2 linked regions of the Nonomuraea sp. NBC_00507 genome follow. The protein of the gene in region 1 interacts with the protein of each later gene in a pairwise test. Links are inferred from orthologs where the notes say so. Each region holds a gene or a part of one and is shown in the gene's direction. Other genes may lie near its edges. The genes, in order: OHA25_RS46735 and OHA25_RS20845.

Region 1 (15,042 bases):
TCCAAGGCCGACGCCGTGGTGTCGCAGCCGCTGGAGCCCATGGTCGTGGCCGACACGGTGGCCGACCTGATGCGCCGCCGTTCCTCCACCCGACTCAACGCTAAGTAGGTGCCCATGGACTCCCGGACGACCTGGCCTGCCCTGCTCTCCGCTCTCCTGGCCGGAGAGCATCTGACATCAGACGAGACGGCCTGGGCGATGCGGGAGATCATGTCCGGCTCCGCGACGCCGTCTCAGATCGCGGGCTTCGTGATCGCCTTGCGCGCCAAGGGTGAGACGGTGTCCGAGGTGGTGGGCCTGGCCCGCACCATGCTCGACCTGGCCACGCCGCTCAGCGTGGAGGGCCGGGTGGTCGACATCGTCGGCACCGGAGGTGACCGCGCCCACACCGTCAACGTCTCGACGATGGCGGCCATCGTCGTCGCCGCGACCGGCGCGCGCGTGGTCAAGCACGGCAACCGCGCCGCCTCCTCCTCGTGCGGCGCCGCCGACGTCCTGGAGCACCTGGGCATCCGCCTCGATCTCACGCCCGAGCAGACGGCGCAGGTGGCGCAGGACGCCGGCATCGCGTTCTGCTTCGCCCCCGTCTACCACCCCGCGCTGCGCTTCGCCGGGCCGACGCGCAAGGAGATCGGCGTACCCACGATCTTCAACTTCCTCGGCCCGCTCACCAATCCGGCCCGCCCGGCGGCCCAGGCCATCGGCGTCTTCGACGCCAGGATGCTGCCCGTGCTCGCGGGCGTCTTCGCCGAGCGCGGGGTGTCCGCCCTGGTGTTCCGCGGTGACGACGGCCTGGACGAGCTGACCATTTCCAGCACCTCGACGGTGTGGGTGGTCAAGGACGGCACCGCCACGCAGACGACGTTCGACCCCGCGGCCCTCGGCATCCCGCGCGCCGACGCGGGCGCCCTGCGCGGCGGCGATGTGGCGTTCAACTCCCAGGCCGTGCACGACCTGCTGCGCGGCAAGACCGGGCCGGTGCGCGACGCGGTGCTGCTCAACGCAGCCGCCGCGCTGGTGGCCTACGACGGCCCCGGCGACGATCTCGACTCCGCCATGACCGAGGGCTATGCCCGCGCGGCGCAGGCCGTGGACTCCGGCGCCGCCGCGGCCCTCCTGGACCGGTGGGTGGAGGTCAGCCGCTCCTTGCGTCCCGCCTGACGGCGGGGCTCCCGGGCACGGAGCTGCCGGGTCCTCAAGGCATCGCCTGAGGCGGTGCCAGTGCCGACCGGCTACGACAGGCTGATCGTGGGGCCCGCCTTGAGCGAGCTCCACTTCAGCCATTGCCGCCAGTTCTCCTGCCAGTGCCCCCACCCGTTCGTGGGCTCCAGCTTCCGCGGCGACCCGGTAATGATGATCGGGTCGCCGATGAGGGTGTTCTTGATGAACCACTTGGCGTTGTCCGGGCTGATGTTCACGCATCCATGGCTGACGTTCGAGTTGCCCTGCGAGCCGACCGACCAGGGCGCGCTGTGCACGTACTCGCCGCTGTTGGAGATGCGCACGGTGTTGTAGACCGTCAGCCGGTAGTAGCCGGCCTGGCCGGGCCCGATCCCGGGGGAGGTCATGACGGTGACGGGCTCGCGCGACATCGCCAGGTGGATGCCCGAGGTCGTGTAGTACTTCCACTGCCCGCCCTGGCCGGCGCTCATCGGCATGGTGCGGACCTTCTTGCCGTCGCGGCGGACCGTGAGCACGTGCTCATCGGTGCTCCCCTTGGTGATCTGCGATCGGCCGATCTTGAAGTTGAGCGTGACGTCGCGCTTGCCGTACATGGCCGGTCCCCCGCGCACCCCCGCCAGCCGCGCCTCCACCCGCACTCGGGTACGGGCGGGCCAGTACTTCTGTGGCCGGAAGTCGACGTGCTGGTCGTCGAACCAGTGCCAGGCGCCCTCCACCGGCTTGGAGCTGCGGACGGTGAGGTTGCGCTCGATGGACACCCGGTCGGTGACCGGCTTGTCGAAGGCGATCATGATGGGCATGCCGACGCCGACCGTCAGCCCGGTGTCGTCCTTGTTCGGGGTGATCGTCTCGATGTCGAACGTCTCTTTGCCCTTGACCGTTGTGAACGTGCTGCTGGTCGTGGTCTGCTTGCCCGCGGCGTCCTCGGTGACGGCGGTGACCGTGTAGGCGGTGCCGGGGCGGGCGGTGCCGATGCTGCGCCAGCGAGTGCCGTCACCGCTCAGCATCCCCTTGAGGGCGGACTTGCCACCGTCCACCCGTACGCTCCTGAGCTTGCCGCTGTTGGCCGCCACGACCACAGGCTGGTCGGTGGACACGTCCTTGGTCTTGTCCTGAGGAGAGAACGACACCGCGGGACCCCGCGCGCCGCCGACCATGGCGATGGGCGCCGGGTCGTTCGCCGAGCACGCGGTCACCAGCACCAAAACCAGAAGACCGGCGGATCCATACGTTACGCGCTCCACGGTGACTCCCTCGCCCAAGATCGAACCGCTTCTGCCTCCTTTATTACCCTGAGTGCTCGAATCACCACATCCGGCCACTGGTAAAGAACCTGAAAAAGCGGGCGTCCTCCCCCAAGGAAGGACACCCGCTCCGGTTTCGCTCAGCTTTCGCTCAGTGCGAGAAGTTGCCCCGGTAGTACTGGAACACGAACCCGATCATGGCCATGAGGATCAGGAAGACCCCGATCAGGAACATCCAGAAGCCGAACACGAACCCGGCGAAGGCGAAGGCCGCCGCCAGGCACACGAATAGCGGCCACCAGCTGCTCGGGCTGAAGAACCCGATCTCACCGGCTCCCTCGCTGATGTCGGCCTGCTTGTTGTCCTCCGGCTGCGGGCCGATGCGCCGCGCGGTGAACATCAGGTAGTAGCCCACCATGAACGCGAACCCGACCGAGATGGCCATGGCCGTGGTGCCGACCGGCTCACCCTGGCCGGTGGCGGCCTTGGTCCAGAACCAGTAGGCGACGTCGACGCCGGCGAAGAACAGGCCGCACGCGAGGAAAAGCCACCCTTGAATCCTCATCAGGCCTCCACCTCCTGGACGGGCTTGGCGGACACGTGCGGATAGTGCAGGTCGAACGCAGGGCGCTCGGACCGGATGCGCGGCAGCGAGGTGAAGTTGTGCCGCGGCGGCGGGCAGGAGGTCGCCCACTCGAGCGAGCCGCCGTAACCCCACGGGTCGTCGACCGTGACCTTGGGCGCGCTGCGCCACGTCTTCCAGACGTTGTAGAAGAACGGCAGCGTGGACAGGCCCAGGACGAATGCGCCCACCGACGACAGCATGTTGAGGTCGGTGAAGCCGTCGGCCGCACTGTAGTCGGCGTAGCGGCGCGGGAAGCCCGCCATGCCGAGCCAGTGCTGCACCAGGAACGTGGTGTGGAAGCCGATGAACAGCAGCCAGAAGTGAACCTTGCCCAGCTTGTCGTCGAGCATCCTGCCGGTGAACTTGGGCCACCAGAAGTAGAACCCGGCGAACATGGCGAACACGACGGTGCCGAAGACCACGTAGTGGAAGTGGGCGACGACGAAGTAGGTGTCGCTGATGTGGAAGTCGAGCGGCGGCGAGGCCAGGATGACACCCGTCAGACCGCCCAGGAGGAAGGTGATGAGGAAGCCGACGGCGAACAACATCGGCGACTCGAAGCTCAGATGCCCTCGCCACATGGTGCCGACCCAGTTGAAGAACTTCACACCTGTCGGTATCGCGATGAGGAACGTCATGAACGAGAAGAACGGCAACAACACCTGCCCGGTCGGGAACATGTGGTGCGCCCAGACCGTGATGGACAGACCGGCGATCGAGATCGTCGCGACCACGAGGCTGATGTAGCCGAAGATCGGCTTGCGGCTGAAGACCGGCAGCACCTCGGTCACGATGCCGAAGAACGGCAGCGCGATGATGTAGACCTCGGGATGGCCGAAGAACCAGAACAGGTGCTGCCAGAGCAGCGCGCCGCCGTTCTCCGGGTCGAAGATGTGGGTGCCGAGCTTGCGGTCGGCCTCCAAGGCCAGCAGCGCGGCGGCCAGCACCGGGAAGGCCATCAGCACGAGCATGCTGGTGAGCAGGATGTTCCAGGTGAAGATCGGCATGCGGAACATGGTCATGCCGGGGGCGCGCATGCAGATGATCGTGGTGATGAAGTTCACCGAGCCGAGGATCGTACCCAGACCGGACAGGGCCAGACCCATGATCCACAGGTCGCCGCCGATGCCGGGCGAGTTGATCGCGTTCGACAGCGGCGTGTAGGCGAACCAGCCGAACGACGCGGCGCCGCCCGGGGTGAAGAAGCCGGACACGGCGATGATGCTGCCGAACAGGTAGAGCCAGTAGCTCACCATGTTGAGGCGCGGGAACGCCACGTCGGGGGCGCCGATCTGCAGCGGCATCAGCTCATTGGCGAAGCCGGCGAACAGCGGCGTCGCGAACATCAGCAGCATGATCGTGCCGTGCATGGTGAACAGCTGGTTGAACTGCTCGTTGCTGGTGAACTGCAGCCCCGGCTGCGCCAGCTCCGCCCGCATGATCAGCGCCATGACGCCGCCGATCAGGAAGAAGATGAACGACGTGATCAGGTAAAGGTGCCCGATGATCTTGTGGTCGGTGGAGGACAGCCACTTGGCGATCACCTGGCCCTTGGTGGTGGGCCGCCCGACCGGCGCGCGAAGTGGTTCTTGAATGGCGGTCACTGGGCACTCCCAGCCTGTGTAGCGATGTACTGGTTCCACTCGGTGTCGTTGACGAGCTTCACCGAGAAGAGCATCTTGCTGTGGTCGACACCGCACAGCTCGGCGCAGCGGCCCGCGTAGACACCCGGCTTGTCAAGTGTCTTGATCTCGAACTTGCGGCCCGGGTTGCCCTCCGGGATGCCGGGGATCACGTCACGCTTGAACAGGAACGCCGGCACCCAGAACGAGTGGATGACGTCGTCCGTCGACAGGTCGAACTCGACCGTCTTGTTCACGGGCAGGACAAGCTGGGGGCCCTGCCTGTAGTCGTTCACCGGCAGGCCGGCGACGGGCTGCAGCGTCTTGCCGCCGACATTCGTGGTGAAGCGCCAGCTCCACTGGAAGGCCTCGACCTTGACCCGCACATCCGGGTTGTTCGACATGCGGGTCAGGTATTCGCTGTCGCGGGCGGTGAAAAAGAAGAACACCGACACCATGACCAGCGGAATCAAGGTGTAAAGCATCTCGATCGGCAGGTTGTAGCGGACCTGCGGCGGGAGATCGGCCTTCGCCTTGCGCTTGCGGTGGAAAATGGCCGCCCACACGATCAGGACGATCACGACGGCGCCCGTGGCGAGTGCGGCGATCCAGGCCCCGTTCCACAGAGTCTGGATCGGGCCACCCTGCTCGGTGATGTGTTCGGGAAGAAGGCCGCGAGACCAGTCGGCCTCGGGGACGTCATTAGCACACGCCGTAGCAGTGGCCAGCAGCAACGCCAAAGCGGCGGCGCGTGGCACCCTGCGCCGGGCCAACGAACGCCGCGTCGTACGGCGAGTCGGACTCACGGATCGCCTACCCCACAGATGAAGCCCAAGAGTCTTCCCTTGGGCGCTCGTATTACTGTTCTGATCAATGCACAACTGACAAGCAGACACATTAGCGTGCAGGTGCCTTGCCCCACCGCGCGACCCCTCGATGGCCCCGCAAGTGGGACGATGAGTCTCGTGGCGTATTTCGACGCGGCTTCGAGCGAGCCGCTCCACCCGCAGGCGCGTGAGGCGCTGCTGGCGGCGATCGACGTCGGCTGGGCCGATCCCGCGAGACTCTATGGCCAGGCCCGCCGTGCGCATCTGCTGCTGGAGCAGGCCCGCACGGAGGTGGCCGAGGCGCTCGGCGCGCGCCCGGACGAGGTGTCGTTCACCTCTTCCGGCACGCAGGCCGTGCATCTCGGCGTGCTCGGCACCCTACACGGCAGGCGCAGGGCCGGGCGCCATCTGGTGACGAGCGCGGTCGAGCACTCCAGCGTGCTGCACGCCGGCGGCGTGCACGAACGCGACGGGGGCACGGTGGAGACGGTGGGAGTGGATCTGACCGGCCGGGTGGACCTCGACGCGTTCGCCGAGGCCGTGGCGCGGCCCGGCACCGCGCTGGCCTGCCTGCAGACGGCCAACCACGAGGTCGGCACCCTGCAGCCGGTGGCGGAGGCGGCCGCGGCGTGCCGGGCGCACGGCGTTCCGCTCCTGGTGGACGCGGCGCAGACGGCCGGCCGGATGCCGATGCCGCCCGGCTGGGCGGTGCTCACCGCCAGCGCACACAAGTGGGGTGGCCCGGCCGGGGTGGGCGTGCTGGTGGTGCGCAAGGGCACCCGGTTCCGCTCGTTCCTGCCGGAGGACGAGCGGGAGCGGCGGCGGGTGCCGGGCTTCGAGAACGTGCCCGGCATCGTGGCCGCGGCGGCCGCCCTGCGCGCGATGAGCGCGGAGGCCGCGCAGGAGCAGGCGCGGATCTCCGAACTCGTCGGAAAGATCAGGGAGACGGTGCCGAAGATCGTCCCGGACGTGGAGGTGATCGGCGACCCCGAGGAGCGGGCGCCGCACATCGTGACCTTCTCGTGCCTCTATGTCGACGGCGAGGCCCTGCTCACCGAGCTGGACAAGGCGGGATTCGCCGTATCGTCCGGAAGTTCGTGCACCGCTAGTACGCTTCGTCCATCGCACGTTCTTGAAGCGATGGGCGTGCTGACGCATGGGAATGTCCGGGTGTCGCTGCCCAGGGGCGTCTCCGCGGCGGAGGTCGACAGGTTCCTCGCCGTGCTGCCCGAGATGGTGCGCCGCATCCGCCAGGACGCAGGAGTCGCATGACCGAGGTTACTCAGCCGGCTTTGACGATCGACGCACTCGGGAAGAAGTGCCCGATCCCGATCATCATGCTCGCCGAGCAGATCAACTACGTCCCGCTGAACGCCGTGGTGGCCGTGCTGGCCGACGATCCGGCGGCCTATACGGACGTGCCGGCGTGGTGCAGGTTGAAGTCGCATCGCCATGTCGGCTCGTACGAGCTGCCGGAGGGCGGCTGGGCCATCCACGTCAGACGCAACTACTGAGGCCCCGCCCCGGCACGTAGGCCGAGGACGGGGCGGTCTGAAGCGCGCCTCTTGGCGCCGACTCAGGCGTGGTGGCAGCTCGGAGTCGGCTCAGGGGTGGTAGCAGCGCACGTGCTCGGCGATCTCCGCGGCCGCCTCGGCGCCATACGCGGCGGTGAACCGCTCGAGGAAGCCCTGCTGCCCGAGCTCGTATTCCTGCCCGCCGACCCGCTCCAGCACGTGCGTGGCGGTGAGGTTGCCGATCTGCCCGCACCGCTCCAGCGGCAGCGCCCAGGCCAGCCCGGACATGAACCCGGCCCGGAAGGCGTCACCGACGCCCGTGGGGTCGGCCTTGCCCAGCTCGGGAGCGGGCGCGACCTGGATGGACGGCTCGCCCTTGCGGTCGATGACGGCGCCCTTGGGCCCCAGCGTGGTGACCCGCACGCCGACCCGGCCCAGGATCTCCTCATCCGACCAGCCGGTCTTCTGCTCGATGAGCCCCTTCTCGTAGTCGTTGGAGAAGAGATAGGCGGCGCCGTCGACGAGCTGGCGGATCTGCTCGTCCTCCATGCGGGCCAGCTGCTGGGAGATGTCGGCGGCGAAGGGGATGCCGCGCTGACGGCACTCGTCGGTGTGCCGCAACATCGCGTCGGGGTCGTTGGGGCTGATGAGCACCAGGTCGAGGCCGCCGACGCGGTCGACGACGGGCTGCAGCTCGATGAGCCGGGCCTCGGCCATGGCGCCGGTGTAGAACGAGGCGATCTGGTTGTGGTGCTCGTCAGTGGTGCACAGGAAACGCGCGGTGTGCTGGGTCTCGGAGATGTGCACGGAGCCGCAGTCCACGCCGTGGCGCTCCAGCCAGGACCGGTAGTCGGCGAAGTCGTTGCCGACGGCTCCCACGAGAATCGGCTTCAGGCCGAGGCAGCCCATGCCGAATGCGATGTTCGCGGCGCACCCGCCGCGACGAATCTGCAGATCGTCGACCAGGAACGAGAGTGACACCCGGTCGAGCTGCTCGGCGATGAGCTGATCGCCGAAGCTTCCTGGGAAGGTCATCAGGTGGTCTGTCGCGATGGAGCCGGTGACGGCGATGCGCACGGGATTCTTCTTCCTCGTTGTCAGCAGGCCAATGAGCCCCACGAGAATACGCGAAGGTCCCGCGCGCACAAAGGCGAACGGGACCTCGCGGCCGACCTTCGACCAGTGGCCGACGACTAGTTGAACGAGTCGCCACAGGCGCAGGAGCCGGTGGCGTTCGGGTTGTCGATGGTGAAGCCCTGCTTCTCGATGGTGTCGACGAAGTCGATGCTGGCGCCCATCAGGTAAGGAGCGCTCATCCGGTCGGTGACCACGCTGACGCCGCCGAAGTCCGTCACCACGTCGCCGTCCATCGAACGATCGTCGAAGAAGAGCTGGTAGCGCAGGCCGGAGCAACCACCCGGCTGCACGGCGACCCGCAGCTGCAGACCCTCTTCACCCTGCTGCTCCAGCAGGCTCTTGACCTTGGCGGCGGCCGCGTCAGTCAGGATCAGACCCTGCGTCGTGGTCTCGCTGCTCTCAACCGTCATCTGCTGACTCCCTAACCCGGCTGTCTGTTTTCGACGTCCTACCAATGACGCTACCAACACCTGGACGATGCCACACATTCCCGGGCCGCCCGCCGACCGTCCAGCCCCGGAATAACCATGGATGCCCGTGTGTCATCATGAGTATCGTCACTTCGACGATAAGGGGGTATGGCCATGGCCACCCAGACTGGGCTGCCGCTCTTCGTTCTCGGCCGGAACGCCGATCCGCACAGCGAGAAGGGGGTCGACTGCCCCGGCGAGCTGCCACCCGCTTCCGACCCCGGCCTGGTGGAACGTGCCCGCAAGGCCAAGGAGGCGCTCGGCGAACGCCTGTTCGTGCTCGGCCACCACTACCAGCGCGACGAGGTCATCCAGTTCGCCGATGTGACGGGCGACTCGTTCAAGCTCGCCCAGCAGGCCGCGGCACGGCCGGAGGCGGAGTACATCGTCTTCTGCGGCGTGCACTTCATGGCCGAGTCGGCCGACATCCTCACCGGCGATGACCAAAAGGTAATACTTCCGGATATGGCGGCCGGGTGCTCGATGGCCGACATGGCCACGTTCGACCAGGTCGAGGAGTGCTGGGAAGCCCTGGAGGACGCCGGCCTGGCCGATCAGGTGATCCCGGTCACATACATGAACTCCAGCGCCGACATCAAGGCCTTCTGCGGCCGCAACGGCGGCGCCGTCTGCACCTCCTCCAACGCCCGCCGGGCCCTGGATTGGGCGTTCGAGCAGGGCCAGAAGGTGCTGTTCCTGCCCGACCAGCACCTGGGCCGCAACACGGCGGTGCTGGACATGGGCATGTCCCTGGACGACTGCGTGGTGTGGAACCCCCACCGCCCGAACGGCGGCCTCACCCAGGAGCAGCTGGAGCGGGCCAGGATGATCCTGTGGCGCGGCCACTGCTCGGTGCACGGCCGCTTCACGGCCGACTCGGTGGACGACGTACGCGCCCGCATCCCCGGCGTGAACGTCCTCGTGCACCCGGAGTGCCGCCACGAGGTCGTGCTCAAGGCCGATTACGTGGGCTCGACGGAATACATCATCAAGAAGCTGGAGGCGGCCCCCGCCGGCTCGAGCTGGGCGATCGGCACCGAACTCAACCTGGTCAAGCGCCTGGCCCAGATGTTCCCCGACAAGAACGTCTCGTTCCTGGACCGGACGGTCTGCTACTGCTCCACGATGAACAGGATCGACCTCCCCCATTTGGTGTGGGCCCTGGAATCGCTGGTTCTGGGTGAGGTCGTGAACCAGATCACGGTGGACGAGGACACGACGCACTGGGCCAGGGTCGCCCTGGACCGCATGCTCGCCCTCCCATAGGCCGATTTATCCCCATATCCCCCGCCCAACCGCATGGACCTCCGCAGGGGACGCGCTACGCGCGACTGGGCTCCGGGCTCCTCTCACGGGGGAGCCCGGCTCCCCCGCCGAGACGTCGACTCCAGGAGATCCGATACGGCGCGGCGACGGACGCCCCTGTGTTTGAGAGCCACTGAAATTCCAGCCACCGGCCGCACGGCCGAGATCATGATCGCCGAAGCCCGCAAGGCGTTCTGGGTGATGGTCGGGTTCCTGGCTGTCATCTGGGTCGTGCAGATCGTCAGCTGGGCATCGGGCTATGCGCTGAGCTATGAGTTCGGCGTACAGGCATGGAACCCCGCGAGCCTGCCCGACATCGTGGCCAGCGGCCTCGGCGCCTGGTTCACTTCTCAGCCGATGAGCGTCGGCGCGGGCGCGAGCGGCGTCGTCTTCGGGTACTTCGGCTACGTACTGGTGCGCGGCGCGTTCGACCGGCATCTCATCGACATCGTGGTCGGCGTGGTCATGGCGCTGTGCTTCGCCTATCAGTTCGCCGGATTGCTGCCCCAGGAGGGCATCGGCTGGCAGGCTCACTTGTTCGGCTTCCTCGGGGGTCTGCTGGGCGGCTGGTTGTTCCGCGACCGCGGCCGCCCCCGGCCCGCAACGGCGTCCCCTGACCCGAACTCTCGGGCCACGCTACTGAAGGAATTGGACGATCTCGGGCTCTGACGGCGCGCGGGACACTAGCTGGTGAAGGCCCTACAGGTTCCCAAACAGCGAGAACATGACGTAGCCAACCGAGCCGACAAGCAGGCACACCGCACCGAGGGCCGCGCCCGCCGCAACTGCGAAGATTCGCACGTCACGAGGTCGCCCTGCCGAGACCGCTCGCCCCACAGCCATGCCAGCGGCAGGAAGAGCCACGGCCGCGATGCCGCCTCCCTTGATCAGCTCCGTGGTTAGCCACTCCAACTTCCAGAGGCTTCACGCCAACAGCCCGTAGCCGGTGAGGACCGCCACACATACGACGCTGAAGCCGAAAGCGGCAAACAGACGGGTGCCCTGATCAGGGAAGGACGTCTTGGCGCAGATGATCGCATGTCATCGCAACTGCTGTCCTGAGGCTAGATAGTGCGTGGTCAGGTGTTGGCGGCCAGGAATGGCAGCACTTGGGGAAGCACGTCCCCGGACTTGTCCCAGCCCTCCTTGTGATCGGCATCGGGCAAGGAGAAGAAGGCCGCAACACCGGTGCGGTCGGCGAAGGTGCGCATCGGGTCGTGCCAGGGATCCGCCGTGCCCGCATACAGCATCATGGGCACGCCGGAGGCGGCGAGCTCGGCGTGCAGGCCAGCCTCGCGGGAGAACGCCTCGTAGTTGGCGCGGAAGGCGCCGAGGTCGCCGGAGCCGATCAGAGCGGCCTGGTAAGGGTCGGTGGCGGCGCCCTGCTTGATCAGGGTATAGGGGTCGGTGTCGGCGGGCAGGGCCAATTGCCGCAGTGTGGGCTCGATGGCCGAGCGGAAGCCGCCGATGGGGTCCCAGGCGCCGGCCACCAGGCAAGTCAGGCGGTCCGGGGCGAGCGCCGCGACCGCGTAACCGGTCATTGCGCCCAGGGAGTAGCCCCAGAACGCGGCACGGTCGGCGCCCACGTCGTCGAGCACGGCCGTCACGTACGCGACACGCCGTTCCAGCGCGTACGCCTCGACCTCGCGCGGCGCGTCGCCGGCGCCCAGTCCCGGAGGGTCGATGGCGATCACCGTGTAGGCGGGCGTCAGGGACGACGTGTAACCGCTATGGGTCCAATGTGCCCCGTCCTGAAACATCCCGGGGTGGAGCACCAGCGGCGGGCCGTCCCCCGAAACCTCGTAGGAGATCTTGAAACCGTTGCTGCGTGCGATGGGCACACATCCTCCAAAGGGCTTGTACGCAGGAACGTTACGACTTGTAACGGGACCCATCGTGGAGCATGATCGGACGGACCGGAAGGAGGCACTTTCTTGTCGCAACGGAACACCGGGGTAACGGACCAGCTCGCGGCCGGGAGCGAGGCGGGCGGTCCCGACGACGAATGTCCCTTGCCCGAGGTGCTGGCCTTGATCGGCGGCAAGTGGAGTGCCCAGGTGCTGGTGGAACTGGGCGACGGCCCGCGCAGGTTCACCCAGCTGGAGCGGGCCATCCCGGGGATCAGCCGCCGCATGCTGACGGTGAGCCTGCGCGACCTGGAACGCAACGGGCTCGTCACGCGCACCGTCTATCCGGACGCGCCGCCACGCGTCGAGTACGCCACCACGCCGTTGATCGAGGACATCCGCGAGCCGTTGGAGGCGCTCACGGCCTGGGCCCGCCGTGCCGCGCCGGTCATCACGGCGGCCCGCCGGGAGTACGACAACCGTCAGTGAGCGGGCCGCACGCCCATCACAGCCGGTCTGTCAGGAACGCGCTCACCGCCGTACGGAAGCCGTCCGGGTCATCGGCCCAGGGCACGTGGCCGGCCTGTGGAAGGACCACACGGGACACGCGGGCCAGCGCCCGCCGTGGTGCACTCGCTCCATCGATCCACTCTCCAGCGTCTGGACTGGTGTCTTCGGCAGTATGTCGGCTCACGATCCCGCAGAATGTCAGTCCAATGGCTCAACTATGTCGGTTTGGAAAGCCGTGAAATGTCGGTGCTCCCTCCGTAGAATGTCGGTTCTACAGATGGGGGAGCTCGTGGAGCTGGTGCCGAGACACATCGTCGATCATGCGGTCGAGTTCCTGGCGGCCTTCAGAGTGGTGATCATCAACGGGCCTCGCCAGTCCGGGAAGACCACACTCCTGCGGCAACTTGAGGCCTGTCGTGGCGGCACGTACCTGACATTGGACGATGGCACGCTACGCGCCGCCGCGCATGCCGATCCGGAGGTGTTCGTAGCCGACGGGCCCAAGCCGATGATGATCGATGAGATCCAACGTGGCGGTGACGACCTTGTGCTCGCGATCAAATCGGCCGTGGACCGCTCGGCGGAACGCGGGCAGTTCGTGCTCGCAGGCTCGACCAGGTTTCTTGCGACTCCGTCGCTGAGCGAATCTCTGGCCGGACGTGCGAGCATCATTGAAGTCTGGCCCTTCGCGCAACAGGAGCTCTCGGGCGGCGGCACATCCTTTCTCGAGAGAGCATTCCAGGAGCCGGAGTCCTTCAGGACGACGACACCGAGTTCGTGCGACAGGGAGGACTACTTCGATCTCATCGCCCGGGGCTTCTACCCCGAAGTCATGGCGATGCGGTCGGAGCTCGCCCGCGGCGAGTGGTACAGGGCCTACGTGCAGTCCATCATCGACACCGACATTCGAGAGATGGCGAAGATCGATGAGCCCAGCAACCTCCGGCAACTTTTGAGACTTGTCGCCGCCTCCACCGCTCAGGAGCTCAACGTCGTCAAGACCGCCGGCGATCTCGGGCTCCACCGCACCACGGTCAGTCGCTACCTCGGCCTGCTGGAAACCGTTTTCCTCGTGCAGTCGCTGCCTGCCTGGTCGCGCAATCTCAACGCCAGGGCCGTACGGCGTCCCAAGGTGCACATCACCGACACCGGGCTGGCCGCGCACTTGCTGTCGGTGGACGCTGAAGGGTTGTCAGCACGCGTGGCGCCCGCCCGTGGGGCGCTCGTGGAGACCTTCATCGCCAATGAGCTGGCCAAGCAAGCGACATGGGCGCCGTACCGGATGAATCTTTTTCACTGGCGTATCAGTCAGGGTGCCGAGGTCGACCTAGTGATCGAGCGGACCAACGGCCGGGTGGTCGGCGTGGAGGCCAAATCCACCGATGCCGTGGACCTCAAGGACTTCAAGGGCTTGACGACCCTCAGGGACGCTCTCGGCGATCAATTCGTCCACGGATTCGTGCTCTACACCGGGAAGCGCTCACTCGCCTTCGGCGACCGGCTGACCGCGCTGCCGATCAGCGCCCTGTGGGACCGCTAGGAGGGACGCGCGGGCTCGATCGCGGCGGCGGTACTTGCCGGGCTGCCGTTCCCCGCAGCGGAGTTCGACTCGCTGATCTGGGAGCTGGAGGAGCGGCTGGCGCGCGAGCGCAGCGAGGAGTTCAGCGAGCGGTTCCCGCTCTGGGACCTGCTGTGGGGCCGCTACTACCTGGAGTTCCTCGTCTTCGATCTCATGCCGAGCCTGGACGAGACCGGCCTCCTGGCCGGATTGGAGCACAAGCCATGATGCGAAACGCCCTGTACATCGGGCGCGAATGGAACGTCGAGCATGACCGGCGGGCGCAGGTGAGCGACGCCGAGCTCAGGTACGCCGTGCTGGGAGAGGGCGAGCCCGTGCTGAGCATCGAGGGCGGCGCCCAGCACGCCCGCGAACTGCTCGATCACCTGGGCATCGAGAAGGCGCACATCATGGCCTTCTCCTTCGGCGGGGTGATCGCCTTCCAGTTCCTGCTGTCCTACCCCGAGCGGGCGCACAGCGCGATCCTGCTGGAGCCGTACCTGCCGCGCGAGGAGCCGGACACGATCACCGCCAACGTCGACGCCTTCATGAACGCGATGAAGCTGTACGAGACGGGCGACAAGCTGGGCGCGGCCCAGCTGTACATGGAGGCGGTGTGCGGGCCGAGCTTCCTGCCCGCCGTCGAGATGACGGGGCCGCTCGACGTGTGGGACCGCGTCGAGCAGTGCGTCGACACGACCTTCGCCGACTTCCCGGCGATCTCGCAGTGGGGCTTCAAGCCGTCAGACGCAGCGGTTCCTCATGAACTGGCTGCCGCAGGCCGAGCGGGCCGGCATCCCCAACGCCACGCACGGGATGTAGAGCATGAACCCGGTGGCCGTGGGCGAGGCCGCCCACGCGTTCCTCAAGCGCCACCCCATGTGAGGTGGCACACCCACCCGTGCCCCGTCCGGCGTCCCGCCGGGCGGGGTTCGGCGCCTCCTAGGCGAAGTCGTAGCCGACTTCGACGGTGACCGTGAGGGTCTGGCGGCCGGGGCTGATCGAGGCGCTGGTGTCGGCTGCCGCCGCGGCCAGGGTCATCAGCGGCTGGGGGCCGCCCTTGACGTCCTCGCTCACCGAGACGACCCGGCCCAGCGGGCGGCCGGCCAGCTCGGCGTATTGCGCGGCCTTGGCGGCGGCGTCGCGGAACGCTCTGGTCCTGGCCTCCCGCAGCACGTCGGCGGGGCTCGACAGCTCGAAG
Region 2 (15,057 bases), 5.5 Mb from region 1 along the record:
AGTGATCCACCGCGATCTCAAGCCGGCGAACGTGATGATGGCCGAAGGCGATCCCGTCGTCATCGACTTCGGCATCGCCAGCGCGCTCGACTCGCTGTCGGTCACCGCCTCGGGCGCGGTGGTGGGCACGCCCGGCTACCTGGCCCCCGAGGTGCTGGAGGGCAAGCAGGCGGGCATGGAGGCCGACGTGTTCTCGTTCGGGGCGACGCTGGCGTACGCGGCGACCGGGCGGCAGCCGTACGGGCAGGGTCCGGCCTCCGCGGTCGCCTACCGGGTCGTGCACCATCCGCCCGATCTGGAAGGCGTGCCCGAGTGGCTGGCGCCGCTGTTGCGGGTGTGCCTGTCCGTCGATCCGGCCGCGCGGCCGACGGCCGCGGAGATCTGCGCCAAGCTGGGCGTCGCCCACGTGCCTGCTCCGCCGCCCCGCACCTCTCGCGCAGCCGACCACGCGATGACCGTGGAGTGGCGGCCGGGCAAGGAGCGGCATCGGCGGACGGTGGAGGAGTCCAAGGCCCGGCATCGGGAGAAGGTACGCAGGCGCTGGCTGATCGGCTCGGGGCTGTTCGTGTCGTTACTGGCGGCCGCGGCGTGGGAGCCGCTGTCGGAGGTCGCGCTCTTCCTGCTGGCGGCGTACGCGCTGGCCGTGGTGGCGGATGCCGGGGTGGCGCTGTTCTCGCACGGCCCTTACCGGCGCAGTCGCATGATCACGGATATGGTGAGCGTGGCGGGGGTCGTCGGGCTGTGTTTCGGGCTGGCGGCGGTGTTCAGCACGTTCACGCTGGCGCTGTTCGCGGGCACGGCGCTGGTGGTCGGGATCGTGTTCCTGCTGTCGGCATGACGGTCCGGTGGCGGCGCGGGGCCTGGTGGGCGTTAACAGAATTAAGCTCGGTATGGTGGCTGTCGTGTCGTCCGCATCCGCGGCGGTTTGCGCGTAAGCTACCCATGGGTAACATGACCGCGACAAGCCACCCTCTGCCGGGAGCCCGGAGGACACCTGGCAGTCTGGACAGCATTGCATCCGGCGCCCACCGCAGCGACGCGGTGGCGCACGCGAAACGGGAGGTCGGCCACCGGCCATGAACATCGTCGTCTGCGTGAAGCAGGTCCCCGACACGGCGACCGAGCGCAAGCTGCGGTCCGATGACAAGACGCTCGACCGCGACGCCGCCGACGGCGTGGTCAACGAGCTTGACGAGTACGCGGTCGAGGAGGCGCTGAAGCTCAAGGAAGCCCACGGTGGCGAGGTCACCGTGCTCACCATGGGCCCAGGCAAGGCCACCGAGACCATCCGCAAGGCCCTGGCCATGGGCGCCGACAAGGCCGTGCACCTGAGCGACGAGGCTCTGCACGGCTCGGACGCGCTGTCGACCTCGTACGCGATGGCCCAGGTGCTCAAGAAGATCGGCTTCGACCTGGTCGTCCTGGGCTCGGAGTCCACCGACGCACGCACCGGCGTGCTGGCCGCCATGCTGGCCGAGCGCCTCGGTGCGCCACAGCTCACGCTGGCCAACAAGGTCGAGATCGAGGGCTCCTCGATCACCATCCAGCGCCTCACCGACTACGGCTTCGACAAGGTCTCGGCCACGCTGCCGGCCGTCGTCTCCGTGGTGGAGAAGATCAACGAGCCCCGTTACCCCTCGTTCAAGGGCATCATGGCGGCCAAGAAGAAGCCGGTCGAGACGCTCGCCATCGGCGACGCCTCCATCGACGCCGCCCAGGTCGGCCTGGCCGCGGCCTGGTCCGAGGTCGTCGACTTCGCCGCGGCCCCGCCGCGCGCGGCCGGCACGGTCGTCAAGGACGAGGGCGACGGTGGCGAGAAAGCCGCCGACTTCCTGGCGTCGAAGAAGTTCATCTGAGAACGGGGGATTACTGAAATGTCGGAGATTCTCGTTCTCGTCGAGCACGTCGACGGCGAGGTCAAGAAGGTCACGCTGGAGCTGCTCACGCTGGCCCGCTCCCTCGGCACGCCGGCCGCCGTCTGGGCCGGCCCCGGCATCACGCCGGACGCCAAGGCCAGGCTGGCCGAGTACGGCGCCGAGAAGATCTATGTCGCTCCCGCGAGCGACATCGTCGACCACGTCGTCGCGCCCAAGGCCGAGCTACTGGCCCAGCTGGTGGCCGACAAGTCGCCGTCGGCCGTGCTGGTCGCCGCCACGCCCGAGGGCAAGGAGGTCGCCGGCCGCCTCGCGGTCAAGACCGACTCCGGCGTCATCACCGACGCCGTGGGCCTCGGCGAGGGCTTCGTAGCCGACCAGTCGATCTTCGGCGGCGGCATCAACGTGCAGTCGAAGGTCCGCAAGGGCACCCCGATCATCGCCGTACGCCCCAACTCCACGGCCCCCGCGCCCGCCGGGGGCGCCGGAGCGGAGGAGGAGATCTCGGTGGCGCTGTCCGACGCGGCCAAGGCGGCCCGCATCGTGGAGCGCGTCAAGCAGGAGAAGGGCGCCCGCCCCGAGCTGACCGAGGCCGCGATCGTGGTCTCCGGCGGCCGCGGCGTCGGCTCGGCCGAAAACTTCTCCATCATCGAGGAGCTCGCGGACGCGCTCGGCGCGGCCGTCGGCGCTTCGCGCGCCGCGACGGACGCGGGCTGGTATCCGCACCAGTTCCAGGTGGGCCAGACGGGCAAGACGGTGTCGCCGCAGCTCTACATCGCGGCCGGCATTTCCGGGGCGATCCAGCACCGGGCCGGCATGCAGACCGCCAAGACGATCGTCGCCATCAACAAGGACCCTGAGGCGCCGATCTTCGAGCTGGCCGACTACGGAGTGGTGGGCGACCTTCACCAGGTCGTGCCCCAGCTCACGGAGGAAGTCAAGAAGCGCAAGTAGGGTGCGCGGGGGGATAAGCATGGTCTTCGCGCGGTAGCGCTTCGCGCAAGGGAGCTCAGACTGTGACATTGGGGGGCTCAGCCCCCCAAACCCCCGCTCAAAGCCGTTTCGCCGATTCGTCGGCTCGACCGCGTGGCCGAGGGCGTGGGCGGGAGGACTCCACAATCGAGGCCACGGAGGCGTTGCTACGCTTGTAGCGCATCACTCATCCCGGTCTCTCGTCGCCGCCGATGGATTTCCGCTGTCGAAGTCGGTACCGAACTGACCCGTCTCGGTGCGGACGCCACAGGCCTTGCGGACGAACTGCGGGAGACACTCACCGAGACGACGGACGATCTCCCGTGGTAGAGCGCAAACGCGCGGTCGTTCCAGCATCTCGGGGGCGATCGGACCGCCCAGACAGCGGCGGATGTCCGGGCCCAGCCATGTACGTTCCAACGCGGGCTGGTCGGCACGCGTGGTCGCCCTCACGTGCAGGCGCTGCGTTGAGATCCCAGTTGGATCCAGCCACTCCTCCATGATCGAGCCAAGATAGCGCCTCGCCGCGCCGCCCGGCGGGTGAGCGCGGGGCGGCGACGGCGATCCACAGGAAACTCCCAGATCGGGTCGTCAGGCGGCGATCTCGGCCGGTTGCCGGTCCGGGAGCGGGAGCCGGTTGACGGTGGCCGGTTCGGTACGGGGGAGGAGGCGGGCGGCCAGGGCGATCAGCAGGCCCAGGACGACGCCGATGCCGAGTGCGGTACGCAGGCTGGTGGTGTCCGACAGGAAGCCGATCACCACGGGGCCGAGCAGCAGGCCCGTGTACCCCATCGCGCCCGCCTGGGCGATCGCCGGCCCCGGGGTGTCGGTGGCGGTCCCGGCGAGCGACAGCGTGAGCGGCGAGATCGTCGCCACGCCGAGGCCCACGAAGAACATCGCGAACACCGCCACCAGCGCCGCGGGAGCCAGCAGCACCACCGCGAAGAACCCGGCCGTGGCAACCCCGGAGACGGTCAGCATGCCGCGCACGCCGAACCTGGTCCGCAGCCGGTCACCGGTGAGCCTCGCGATCAGCATGCCCGCCTCGAAGACCGGGTAGCCGAGCGCCGCCAGCGCCTCGGGGGCGCCGAGCTCGTTGCGCATGTAGAGGCCGTTCCAGTCGGCGACCGTGCCCTCCACCATGAACGCGAAGAACATGATGGCGCCGAGCAGGTAGACGATCGGCGGCATGCGGCGGCGGCCGCTCGCGGCGGCCTTGGCGGCCGGTGCCTCGGGCAGGTACGTGCGACCGAGCACGATCATGACCGGTAGCGCGGCCAGGCCGATCAGCGCCACGTTGGCGGTGAACGACAGTCCCAGGGCGATCGACAGGCTGCCGAGGGCGCCTGCCGCGATCGCGCCGACGCACCAGCCCGCGTGCATGCCGTTCATCAGCGGACGGCCGTACGCCTGCTCGACGGTGGACCCCTGGGCGTTCATGGCGATGTCGACCATGCCGAACCCCAGGCCGAACAGCGCCACGGCGGCCATGAGCCACGGGAGATCCGGGGCGAAGGCCACGGCCACGAGGCTGAGCGCGGTGAGTGGGCCGCCGACCCGCAGGACCCCCCTGCTGCCCGCGCGGGTCATGATCCTGCGCATGGACTGCATGGTCACCAGGGCGCCCAGACCCCAGACCAGCAGGATGGCGCCGACCGTGGACTCGGACAGGCCGAGTTTGTCGGTCAGCGCCGGGATACGCACGGTCATCGTGCCCACCATCAGGCCGCTAAGGACGAAGGTGAGGACCGCCCCGTAGCGGGCGCTCCTCAGGTTGCGGGTCATTCGGCAACACCTCACAAGATCGTTAATCATTTTGGATATCAGTGGCGTGGGGTGACGCATGTGGCACGCCGCTCGGTTGCAGCGTCGTGCGGGTGGGGCGTCGTGTAGCCAGGCGCCGTGCTGGTCCGCGCCGGCCTCCGCCGCACGCCGTCTCGCCGGCCCGGCGCCGGGTTGGCGGACGGATCGGGGGCGTGGCGATAGGCGTCGGGTCCTCGCGGACGCCGGACCCTCGGCGGGGTCGGCCGAAGTCCCTCGGCGGCGCTAGGTGCGGGTCGTTGGGACGGGCCGGGTCAGGGCGCTTTGGGCGGAGTTTTCAGCAGGGCTCGCAGGCGGCCCTCGAGGGCCTGCAGATCGTCCTCGGTGTTCAGCTCCGGGTCGTGGCTGGCCACGTCCCAGAGCCCCTCACACGCGAGCCGTACGATCTGCGATGCCTGCGGATCCGGCTCCTCGCTCAACCCCTCGCGATGCCATCGGGCCATCGCGTCACGGAGCGGCGCGAGCAGGAAGAGGTTGCCCGACGCCCCCGTGACGACCGCCCATCGTCGCAGCCGGCCCGATCGCACGGCGGCCAGCGTCGCGCCCACGTAGCGCTCGGTGTAGGTCTCATCCGGCTGAGCGGCCATGAGTTCGTCGAAGTCCTCGATCAACCGCTCCACCATGGCCTTGATCAAGGCTTCTTTGGAGCCGTAGTGATAGAGGAGGCCGCCCTTGCTCACACCTGCTCGCTCGGCGACGGCCGCGAGCGTGAGCGCGGCCGAGCCCTGGTCGCAGAGGAGCTCCTCCGCCGCGTCCAAAAGCTCGTCTCGTCTCATGTCTTTACTGTACCGTCCGGACGGTACAGTCGCAAACGAGATACCCTGAGCACGTGACCAGACCGTCGGCCTATCTTGATCATGCAGCGACCACGCCCATGCTGCCCGAGGCGATCGAGGCCATGACGGAGCAACTCAAACGGGTGGGAAATCCTTCCTCGCTGCATGCGGCGGGCCGTCAGGTGCGCAGGGTGGTCGAGGAGTCGCGGGAGACGATCGCCGACGCGCTCGGAGCTCGGCCCAGCGAGGTCGTGTTCACCTCGGGCGGCACTGAAGCGGACAACCTCGCGATCAAGGGGCTCTACTGGGCGCGGCAGCCGCGGCGGCGGGTGCTGCTCAGCTCCGTGGAGCACCATGCCGCGCTCGACCCGGCCCATTGGCTGTCCGGCAGCCAGGGCGCGGAGGTCGAGCTGCTGGACGTCGACGCCTACGGCCGGGTGCACCCCGACACGCTTCGGGAAGCGATCGAGCGCGACCCCGGCGGCGTGGCGATGATCAGCATCATGTGGGCCAACAACGAGGTCGGCACCGTCCAGCCGGTGCGCGTGCTGGCCGCCATCGCCCGCGACCACGGCATCCCGTTCCACACCGACGCGGTCCAGGCGATCGGGCAGCTGCCGGTCTCGTTCGCCGAGTCAGGGGCCGACGCCCTCACGCTGACCGGCCACAAGGTCGGCGGCCCGATGGGGGTCGGCGCGTTGTTGCTGGCCAGAGGGCTGACCCCGGTGTCCGTGCAGCATGGCGGTGGCCAGGAGCGCGACGTGCGCTCCGGCACGCTCGACGCCCCCGCCATCGCCGGGCTCGCGGCCGCCGTCAGCACCGCCGTCAAGCATCAGGAGGCCCTGAGCAGCCGTCTGACGGCGCTGCGCGACGAGCTCATCGAACGCGTCCGCCAGGCCGTGCCCGACGTGCTGCTCAACGGGGATCCGGACAACCGGCTGCCCGGCAACGCCCACTTCTCCTTCCCCGGCTGCGAGGGTGACGCGCTGCTCATGCTGCTGGACGCCAAGGGCGTGGAGTGTTCGACGGGCTCGGCCTGCTCGGCGGGCGTGGCGCAGCCGTCACACGTGCTGCTGGCCATGGGAGCCGACGCGGCCGCGGCTCGGGGCTCGCTCAGGTTCACCCTGGGCCACACCTCGACCCGCGAGGACGTCGACCGGCTGATCGAGGTGCTCCCGGCCGTCGTAGAACGCGCCCGCCGCGCCGGCCTCAGCTGAGGAAGGGGGCCACCGCGGTCCATCCGGCGTCGGTGCCGACGTCCACCCGGGGCTCGCCCTCCTCCCAGCCCACGATGAGCTCCTTGGCGTGGATGGCGGCCTCGCCGGTCGGGTCGGCGTAGACGTGGATGGTGCGCAGCCCTTCGGTGCTCAGGTGCGCGGCGAGCACCGCGTCGTCACGCAGTTTGAGCATGCGGGCGGCCAGCCGCTCCTCGAAGTCGCGCAGCGCGGTCAGCGACGCGCCGATCGGCAGGCCGGCCTCGTCGCGGTGCGCGTACGGCAGCGTGATCGCGATGTGCTGGTCGAACAGCGGATAGTCGACCGGGCGCAGCGGATAGCGGGCCGTGGCGACGAGTGGCGCGCCGCCCGCCGTCTGCCCTTCGAGCAGCACCCACTGCTCCTCGTCGAAACCGGAGGCCACGTCGGCGACCACGGCGGGCAGATGCACGGCGGGCACCGCGTCGATCGGCTCGAACGTGACGGCCGTGATCTCGCCCACCCACCTGGCCACGTCGTCCTCGCCGAGCAGCCAGTCCAGGGCCAGCAGCGCGGTCTCCATCCTGGTGTCCTCGTCGAGCTCGCCGAAGATCGGATGGTAGGCGGCCACGTCGACCCGCGGTGTGTCCCGTGGCGCCCGCAGGCCCAGCATCAGCTTGTCGAGCGCGAACTCGAAGCCGCCCACGTCCAGGGTGAGCTCCAGCGCCTGTGGATTGGCCTGCCGCGATGGGTGGAACTCCCAGAGCAGGTCGGCCTCCGGCGCGCCCTTGGCCCAGCGGTGTGCGAGTGGGCGCAGCTCGGCGTCGCCCGCCGAGGTCACCACCAGGGTGTGCATGGCGTTCCTGCCGGGCGCCACCTCCCAGACCAGGTCGGGATGCAGCGCGGCGACGGCGGAGGCGAGCAGGTCCTCCAGCCCTCCGGTGTCGCCCGCGGCCACGAGCGAGTCGAGCCGCGGCCTGGTCTCCTGCCACCACGTCCAGAACTCGGCGATCCCGTCTCCGCGCGGCTCGTCGTCCTCGTCGTCTGCGTCCTTGCGCCCGAACAGTCGCATGGGCTGAATACTCCCAGATCCCCGTCATGGTCGCGCACTCCCCGCCGGACAGTAGGCTGGAAAGGTCATGGGATTGCGTGTGCTTGCCGCCATGTCGGGCGGCGTCGACTCCGCCGTGGCCGCCGCTCGGATCGCCGAGGCGGGCCACGATGTCACTGGTGTCCACCTTGCCCTGTCCGCCAACCCCCAATCTCACCGCACGGGCGCCCGGGGGTGCTGCACGATCGAGGACTCGCGGGACGCGCGCCGCGCCGCCGACGTGATCGGCATCCCGTTCTACATCTGGGATATGGCCGAGCGTTTCCAGCGTGACGTGGTCGAGGATTTCGTGGCCGAATACGCGGCGGGCCGCACGCCCAACCCGTGCCTGCGCTGCAACGAGAAGATCAAGTTCGCGGCCGTGCTCGACCGGGCGCTGGCCCTGGGCTTCGACGCGGTCGCCACCGGTCATCACGCCAGGCTGATCGACGGGGTCCTGTCCAGGAGCGCTGACGAGGGCAAGGACCAGTCCTACGTGCTGGGCGTGCTCACCCGCGAGCAGCTCGGCCACGCGATCTTCCCGCTGGGTGACTCGACCAAGGCGGAGGTGCGCGCGGAGGCCGCCAGGCGTGGCCTGACCGTCGCCGACAAGCCCGACAGCCACGACATCTGCTTCATCGCCGACGGCGACACACGGGGCTTCCTGTCCAAGCGGCTCGGGTCGGCGGAAGGGCCCATCGTGGACGAGAGCGGCGCGGTGGTCGGCAGCCACCAGGGCGCGCACGGCTACACGATCGGCCAGCGCAAGGGCCTGCACATCGACCGCCCGGCCACGGACGGCAGGCCGCGCTATGTGCTGTCGATCGAGCCGGTGTCCAACACGGTCACGGTCGGGCCGCGTTCGGCGCTGGAGGTCACGTCGATCACCTGCGGCCCGCCGGTCTGGAACGGGCCGTCCGAGGTCTCCGGCGAGCTCGCCGTGCAACTGCGGGCACACGGTGAGGTCTACGGGTGCCGCTTCGAGGAGATCGACGGCGGGTTGCGCATCGAGCTCGACCGCCCGGCCACGGGCGTCGCGGCGGGCCAGGCGGCCGTCCTCTACCGCGGGGACACCGTCGTGGGGTCCGCCACCATCGCGGGCGCCTCGTAGCGCTCGCGTCCGAGGGCGTCGTCCCGGCCTCGTAGCGCTCGTCGCGTCCGAGGTCGTGACGCCGCCGGCCGAACGGTGGACGCCGGCCTGACCTGACGTCAGCCCAGGGTGACCGACTCGCCGATCTGGAGACGGCGGATGTCGGCGCCGAGCTTGTCGGATTCCACCCTCAGCCAGTTGTCCACGAGGCCGAGGCCGTTGTCGTTGAGCAGGCCGTCGTGGGTGGAGTACGCCCGCGCGGGGCGTACCGTCCGCAGATACTCCACCATCTCCGCCATCTTCAGCCACGGCGCGTTGGTGGGCACCAGCAGCGTGGGCACCTCCGCCTCGGGGACGGTGAGCGCGTCACCTGGGTAGAAGACCTCGTCGTCCACCAGGAAGCCGACATTTTGGACGATCGGCCAATCGGGGTGATTCTTTGCATGCCACTCGCCGAACACCTTCACCCCGAAACCGGCCGCCTCGAAGCCGTCGCCGTGCCGGACCACGTTCACCTTGACCGGCACGTCGGACAATTCGCCGGCGACGCCCTCGCACGTCCAGATCTCCACGCCCGGCGGGACGGTCGCGAGCTTGCCAGGATCGACGTGGTCGAAGTGCTGGTGGGTGATCAGGACCGCGTCGGCGCCGTCGAGCACCGGGTCCTCGGTGAACGCCCCCGGGTCGATGACGAGGACCTTGCCGTCCTTTTCCAGGCGTACGCACGCGTGACCGTACTTGGTGAGCTCCATTCGCCAGAGCCTACGCTTGTACCCATGTCTACGTGGGAAGCCACCGGGGTCGGCTCGCATCCTGGAGATGATCATCTTGAAGCGGTCCGGGTCGTGTTCGGTGAGGTGCCGGGGCTGCCGTACCTGCCCGAGCTGCCGGCCAGGGGTGTCGGCGCCGACATGGTCGGCAGGACGGCCGCGCTGCTGATCGAACTGCCCGTCGAGGTGCAGCCGTCCGGGTGGCGGCTGACCGACCGGCCCGGGCGTGATCATCAGCGGGCCGTCGATCATCTGCGGCGGGACCTGGACGCGCTGGAGGAGATCGGGCACGACTACGCCGGGCCGTTGAAGCTCCAGGTCTGCGGGCCGTGGACGCTGGCCGGGACGATCGAGCTCAGGCACGGGGACAAGGTGCTCTCCGACGCCGGGGCCGTACGCGACCTGACCGCCTCGCTCGCCCAGGGAGTCGCGGACCACTGCGCCGAGGTGCGGCGGCGGCTGCCCGGGGTGACGGAGATCGTGCTGCAGCTCGACGAGCCGGGGCTGCCTGGGGTGCTGGCCGGGACCGTGCCGACCGCCTCCGGGTTCGGCCGGCTCGCCGCCGTGGAGGAATGGCGGGTCGAAGAGTCGCTGCGGCTGTTCGACGATCCGGTCGTGCACTGCTGTGCCCGCTCCGTGCCGTTCGACATGCTGCGGCGGGGCGGGGTTCGCGGGGTTTCCGTGGACGCCTCGCTGCTGCGGCGGCGGGACCAGGAGACGCTGGGGGAGCTCGTCGAGGCCGGGGCGATGTTGTTGCTCGGCGTCGTGCCGGGCAGGGACGTGCGGCTGCCGGATGTGGGAGTGATCGCCAAGCCGGCGGTGGAGCTGTGGCGGCGGCTCGGGTTCCCGCCGGACAAGCTGGCCGGGCAGGTCGTGCTGACCCCGGCGTGCGGGCTGGCCGGGGCGTCCCCCGCCTACGCCAAGGCGGCGCTGGCGGCGTGCAGGAAGGCCGCCCAGGTGCTCAAGGAGGATCCTACGGGTGGCAGGCAAGAGGGCTGAGCGCGGATACGCGCTGGGCCCTCTTGGATGCCCGGGCCATTCGCGTTGTCGGTGCTCGGCGGTAGCGTTTGCTCAAGCCGTCGGACGAGAGGAGAGGGTGCCGTGACCAGCGAGTCGAGCGTCGGGGGCGTGCCTGTGGCCGCGCTCAAGCGGCATGCCGAGCTGAGCGAGCTGGTCGAGGACGCCCGCTGGCGTTACTACGTGCTCGACCAGCCCACGGTCAGCGACGCCCAGTTCGACGAGTGGTTCAAGGAGCTGCTCGCGCTGGAGGAGGCCCATCCGTCGCTGCAGACGCCGGACTCGCCGACGCAGAAGGTCGGCGCGCCGGTCGCGGGCGACTTCGCCAAGGTCGAGCACCTGGCCAGGATGGAGAGCCTGGACAACGCCTTCAACGCCGAGGACATGGCGGGATGGGCGACGCGCGCCGAGCGGCTGGCCGAAGGCGACCCCGGGCCTTACCTGTGCGAGCTGAAGATCGACGGACTGGCGATCGCGCTGGTCTACCGGGACGGCAGGCTGGAGCGCGCCGCCACCCGGGGCGACGGGCGCACCGGCGACGACGTCACGGCCAACGTCCGCACGATCAAGGGGATCCCGCACCGGCTCAAGGGTGACGACGTGCCGAGCCTGGTCGAGGTGCGCGGCGAGGTCTACATCCCGGTCGAGGACTTCAAAAAGCTCAACGAGCAGCTCGTGGAGCAGGGCAAGGCGCCGTTCGCCAACCCGCGCAACTCGGCGGCGGGCACGCTGCGGCAGAAGGACCCGCGCATCACGGCCCAGCGGCCGCTGCGGATGCTGGTGCACGGCATCGGCGTCTGGGAGGGCGCGAAGGAGCCGCGGGCGCAGTCGGACGTCTACGACCGGCTGCGCGAGTTCGGGCTGCCGGTGAGCGATCTCTACAAGGTGGTGCCGGACTTCGACGGGGTCAACGGCTACATCGAGCACTACCGCGAGCACCGCCACGATCCCGCATACGAGATCGACGGGGTCGTGGTCAAGATCGACTCCTTCCGCACGCAGCGCGAGCTGGGATCTACCTCGCGGGCGCCGCGGTGGGCGATCGCCTACAAATACCCGCCGGAGGAGGTCAACACCAAGCTGCTCGACATCCAGGTGGGGGTGGGCAGGACCGGGCGGGTCACGCCGTACGCGGTGATGGAGCCGGTCGTCGTGTCCGGCTCGACCGTCGAGCGGGCCACGTTGCACAACGCGGCCATCGTGGTCAAGAAGGGCGTGCTCATCGGCGACACCGTGGTGCTCCGCAAGGCGGGCGACGTCATCCCCGAGATCGTCGGTCCGGTCGCGGCGCTGCGTGACGGGTCCGAGCGCGAGTTCGTCATGCCGACGCACTGCCCGGAGTGCGGGACGCAGCTGGCATACGAGAAGGAGGGCGACGCCGACCTGCGCTGCCCCAACGCCCGCAGCTGCCCTGGGCAGATCCGCGAGCGCATCTACTTCGCGGCGGGGCGCTACGCGCTCGACATCGACGGGCTCGGCTACGTCGCGGCGACCGCCCTCACGCAGCCGCTGCCGCCGCAGGAGCCCGTGGTGCGCACCGAAGCCGACCTGTTCGACCTGAAGATCGAGCAGCTCATCCCGATCAAGTCGGTCGTCCGCGACCAGGACACCGGCCTGCCCAAGATCGACCCCAAGACGGGTGAGCAGAAGATCGTCTCGTTCTTCTCCAACATCAACGGCGAGCCCAGCCAGAACGCTCGGCTGATCCTGTCGGAGCTGGAGGAGGCCAAGCAGGTGCCGCTGTGGCGGGTGCTGGTCGCCTTGTCCATCCGGCACGTCGGGCCGCCCACCGCGCGCAAGCTCGCCGACGCCATGCGGTCGATCGAGGCCGTCATGAACGCCTCGGAGGAGGAGCTGGCGGCGGTCGAAGACGTCGGGCCGCGGATGGCCACGACGATCAAGGAATGGTTCGCGGTCGACTGGCATCGGGAGATCATCGAACGGTGGCGGGCGGCCGGAGTGCGGATGGAGGACGAGCCGGCGCCGGAGAAGGGGCCGCAGACCCTCGGCGGGCTGACGTTCGTCGTCACGGGGACCCTGGAGGGTTACACCCGGGACTCGGCTTCCGAAGCGCTGGCGGGCCGGGGCGGGAAGGTCGCCTCGTCGGTGTCGAAGAAGACGTCGTTCCTGGTGGCGGGGGAGAACGCGGGGTCGAAGTACGACAAGGCGGTGAGCCTGGGGGTGCCGATCCTCGACGGGGCCGGGTTCGAGGTCCTGCTGAAGGACGGGCCGGAGGCGGCGGCGCAGGTGGCGGTCAAGCCCGAAGAGGCTTAACGGCGACAGGCCCGGCTGGGGCGGCCGGGTGGTCAAGCCTGAGGAGGCTTAGCGGCGGTAGGCCCGGCTGGGGTCGGCCGCCGCGGTCGCGAGGTGTGGGACCCGGAGTCAGGGTGTTGTGGCGCGGGCGTACATACGCATGGCTTCGCGTTTGCTACGCAGGGTGGTTTTTGGGTATATGTCGGAAAGGAGAATTACGGACCGTACGCGCTTGGTTTCGCGAAGTGGGGTGAAGGTCGTACCCTCCCATAGTGACCTAATGGGGGTTCTGTTACCGATGACTGACCCAACCGACACTCGCGACACCGGACCACGCGTCGGCACGCCGCTCTGGGCGTTCCTCGCAGGCGTCACCGTGGTCGGCTTCACCGCCCTCGTCGTGGCGATGATCAGGCTGGACTGGGTGGCGCTCGTGGAGCTGGCCCGCACGGCACTGTTCTGGGTGCTGGCGGTGCTCGTGATCCTGGGCGAGCTCAGGCCCGTGATGGTGTCGTCCGCCAGCCTGGTGGGCGGCACTTACCCGTCCACCATGTTCACCTTCGCCGTGCTGCTGCACTTCGGCCTGCCGGTCGCGGTGTTGATGCAGGCTGTCGCCGTCGCCATCAACGGGGTGGTGACCCGCAAGTCGTGGCATCGGGTCATGTTCAACATCGCTCAGTCGACATTGGCGCTCACCGCGGCGGCCGTGGTGCTGGGGGCGTTCGGGATCGCGCCGAGCCCGGCCGCGCCGTGGGAGCCGAGCGGCGGCCACCTGCCGGCGATCGCGCTGGCCGGGGTGGCCTATTTCGCCTCCAGGGCGACGCTGGTCAGCGGGGCGGTCGCGCTGCACGAACGGCGCTCGATCGTGCGGGTGCTGAAGGTCACCGTGGGGCCGCAGAGCCTCGTCTACGCCGCGCTGCTCGGCCTGGCGCCCCTGGTCGTCGTGGTCATGAACCATTCGCCCGGCCTCGTGCCGCTCTTCGTCGCCCCCCTGGCCGCCGTCTACTTCACCGCCACGCTGTCCATGCGCCGCGACCACCAGGCCCTGCACGACGAGCTGACCGGCCTGCCCAATCGCAAGATGCTCATCGTGAGCACCGAGGAGGCGCTCGCCGAGGCCCGTCAGGACGAGCGGGTCGGTCTGTTCCTGCTCGACCTCGACCGGTTCAAGGAGGTCAACGACACGATGGGCCACCCGGTGGGCGACCGGCTGCTGCAGATGGTCGCGCACCGGCTCACCCATTCCGTACGCCCCAAGGACGTCGTGGCCCGGCTGGGCGGCGACGAGTTCGCCGTGCTGCTGCCCTCGATCAGGGACGCCCACGCGGCCAGGGAGGTGGCGGCCAGGTTGCGCGCGGCGCTGACCGAGCCGGTGCGGCTGGAGGGCATGACCTTCGATGTGGACGCCTCGGTCGGGATCGCGCTCTATCCCGATCACGCGCCCGATTTCGAGCTGCTGCTGCAGCGGGCCGACGTGGCGATGTACCTGGCCAAGGAGGGACGCACCGGCGTCGAGCTCTACCAGCCGGACAAGGACCGCAACTCGCCCGAGCGGCTCACCTTACTCGGTGATCTTCGCCGCGCCATCGACAATCGGGAGCTCCGGCTGCACTACCAGCCCAAGGTGAGCCTCGGCAGCGGCGCCGTCCACGGGGTGGAGGCCCTGCTGCGCTGGCGGCACCCGGTGCACGGGGCGATCGCGCCCTCCGAATACGTTCCTTTGGCCGAGCAGTCCTACCTGATGCGGCAGCTGACCGCGTACGTGATCGAAGAGGCTCTCGAGCAGGCCGCTTTCTGGTGGCACACCGGGCTCAGGGTGCAGATCTCGGTCAACATCTCCGCCCGCGACCTGCTCGACTCGGCCCTGCCCGAGCAACTGGAGGTGGGGCTGGCCAAGTACGGGCTGCCGCCGTCGGCCATCCAGCTGGAGGTGACCGAGCGCATTCTGACCGGCGACCAGGCCTATACGCAGGAGACCATCAAGGCGCTGGCCACGCTGGGCGTGCCGCTGGCCCTGGACGACTTCGGCACCGGTTACTCCTCGCTGATCAGGCTGCAGCGGCTGGCGGTGTCCGAGGTGAAGATCGACGCCTCGTTCGTGCGCAGGATGGCCGGCTCCGAGGACGACGAGCGGATCGTGCGCTCGATCGTGGACCTGGTGCGCTCGCTCGGGCTGCGTTCGGTGGCCGAGGGCGTCGAGT

What was found.
Region 2: the proteins of OHA25_RS46735 (region 1) and OHA25_RS20845 interact in binary tests that used the Escherichia coli proteins (3 or more experiments, as listed by UniProt). The link is inferred for Nonomuraea sp. NBC_00507 from one-to-one orthologs.

The regions. Positions count from the first base shown.
Region 1 is NZ_CP107853.1:9,693,808-9,708,849, forward strand. Bases 5,446-8,391 are described here. They hold OHA25_RS46735 (sulfurtransferase TusA family protein), read left to right. Parts: upstream 5,446-6,768; coding sequence 6,769-7,014; downstream 7,015-8,391. Other genes in these bases: ctaC (aa3-type cytochrome oxidase subunit II), read right to left, coding at 5,446-5,479; OHA25_RS46730 (cysteine desulfurase family protein), read left to right, coding at 5,639-6,772; OHA25_RS46740 (carbohydrate kinase family protein), read right to left, coding at 7,105-8,091; erpA (iron-sulfur cluster insertion protein ErpA), read right to left, coding at 8,208-8,391. In the rest of the region: OHA25_RS46700 (hypothetical protein), read left to right, coding at 1-108; trpD (anthranilate phosphoribosyltransferase), read left to right, coding at 115-1,161; OHA25_RS46710 (L,D-transpeptidase), read right to left, coding at 1,233-2,426; OHA25_RS46715 (cytochrome c oxidase subunit 4), read right to left, coding at 2,578-2,991; ctaD (aa3-type cytochrome oxidase subunit I), read right to left, coding at 2,991-4,655; more of ctaC, read right to left, coding at 4,652-5,445; more of erpA, read right to left, coding at 8,392-8,561; quinolinate synthase NadA, read left to right, coding at 8,730-9,887; OHA25_RS46755 (rhomboid family intramembrane serine protease), read left to right, coding at 10,095-10,595; OHA25_RS46760 (alpha/beta fold hydrolase), read right to left, coding at 11,006-11,767; OHA25_RS46765 (winged helix-turn-helix transcriptional regulator), read left to right, coding at 11,861-12,262; OHA25_RS46770 (ATP-binding protein), read left to right, coding at 12,573-13,823; OHA25_RS46775 (alpha/beta fold hydrolase), read left to right, coding at 14,066-14,815; OHA25_RS46780 (SIMPL domain-containing protein), read right to left, coding at 14,784-15,042. UniProt on the Escherichia coli protein: Sulfur carrier protein involved in sulfur trafficking in the cell. Part of a sulfur-relay system required for 2-thiolation during synthesis of 2-thiouridine of the modified wobble base 5-methylaminomethyl-2-thiouridine (mnm(5)s(2)U) in tRNA.
Region 2 is NZ_CP107853.1:4,185,178-4,200,234, forward strand. What follows is about bases 4,618-7,578. They hold OHA25_RS20845 (cysteine desulfurase family protein), read left to right. Parts: upstream 4,618-5,496; coding sequence 5,497-6,660; downstream 6,661-7,578. Other genes in these bases: OHA25_RS20840 (TetR/AcrR family transcriptional regulator), read right to left, coding at 4,922-5,443; OHA25_RS20850 (DUF695 domain-containing protein), read right to left, coding at 6,653-7,578. Also shown: OHA25_RS20815 (serine/threonine-protein kinase), read left to right, coding at 1-838; OHA25_RS20820 (electron transfer flavoprotein subunit beta/FixA family protein), read left to right, coding at 1,077-1,856; OHA25_RS20825 (electron transfer flavoprotein subunit alpha/FixB family protein), read left to right, coding at 1,875-2,828; more of OHA25_RS20850, read right to left, coding at 7,579-7,708; tRNA 2-thiouridine(34) synthase MnmA, read left to right, coding at 7,776-8,837; OHA25_RS20860 (MBL fold metallo-hydrolase), read right to left, coding at 8,936-9,568; OHA25_RS20865 (methionine synthase), read left to right, coding at 9,593-10,585; NAD-dependent DNA ligase LigA, read left to right, coding at 10,688-12,877; OHA25_RS20875 (putative bifunctional diguanylate cyclase/phosphodiesterase), read left to right, coding at 13,155-15,057. UniProt on the Escherichia coli protein: Master enzyme that delivers sulfur to a number of partners involved in Fe-S cluster assembly, tRNA modification or cofactor biosynthesis. Catalyzes the removal of elemental sulfur from cysteine to produce alanine.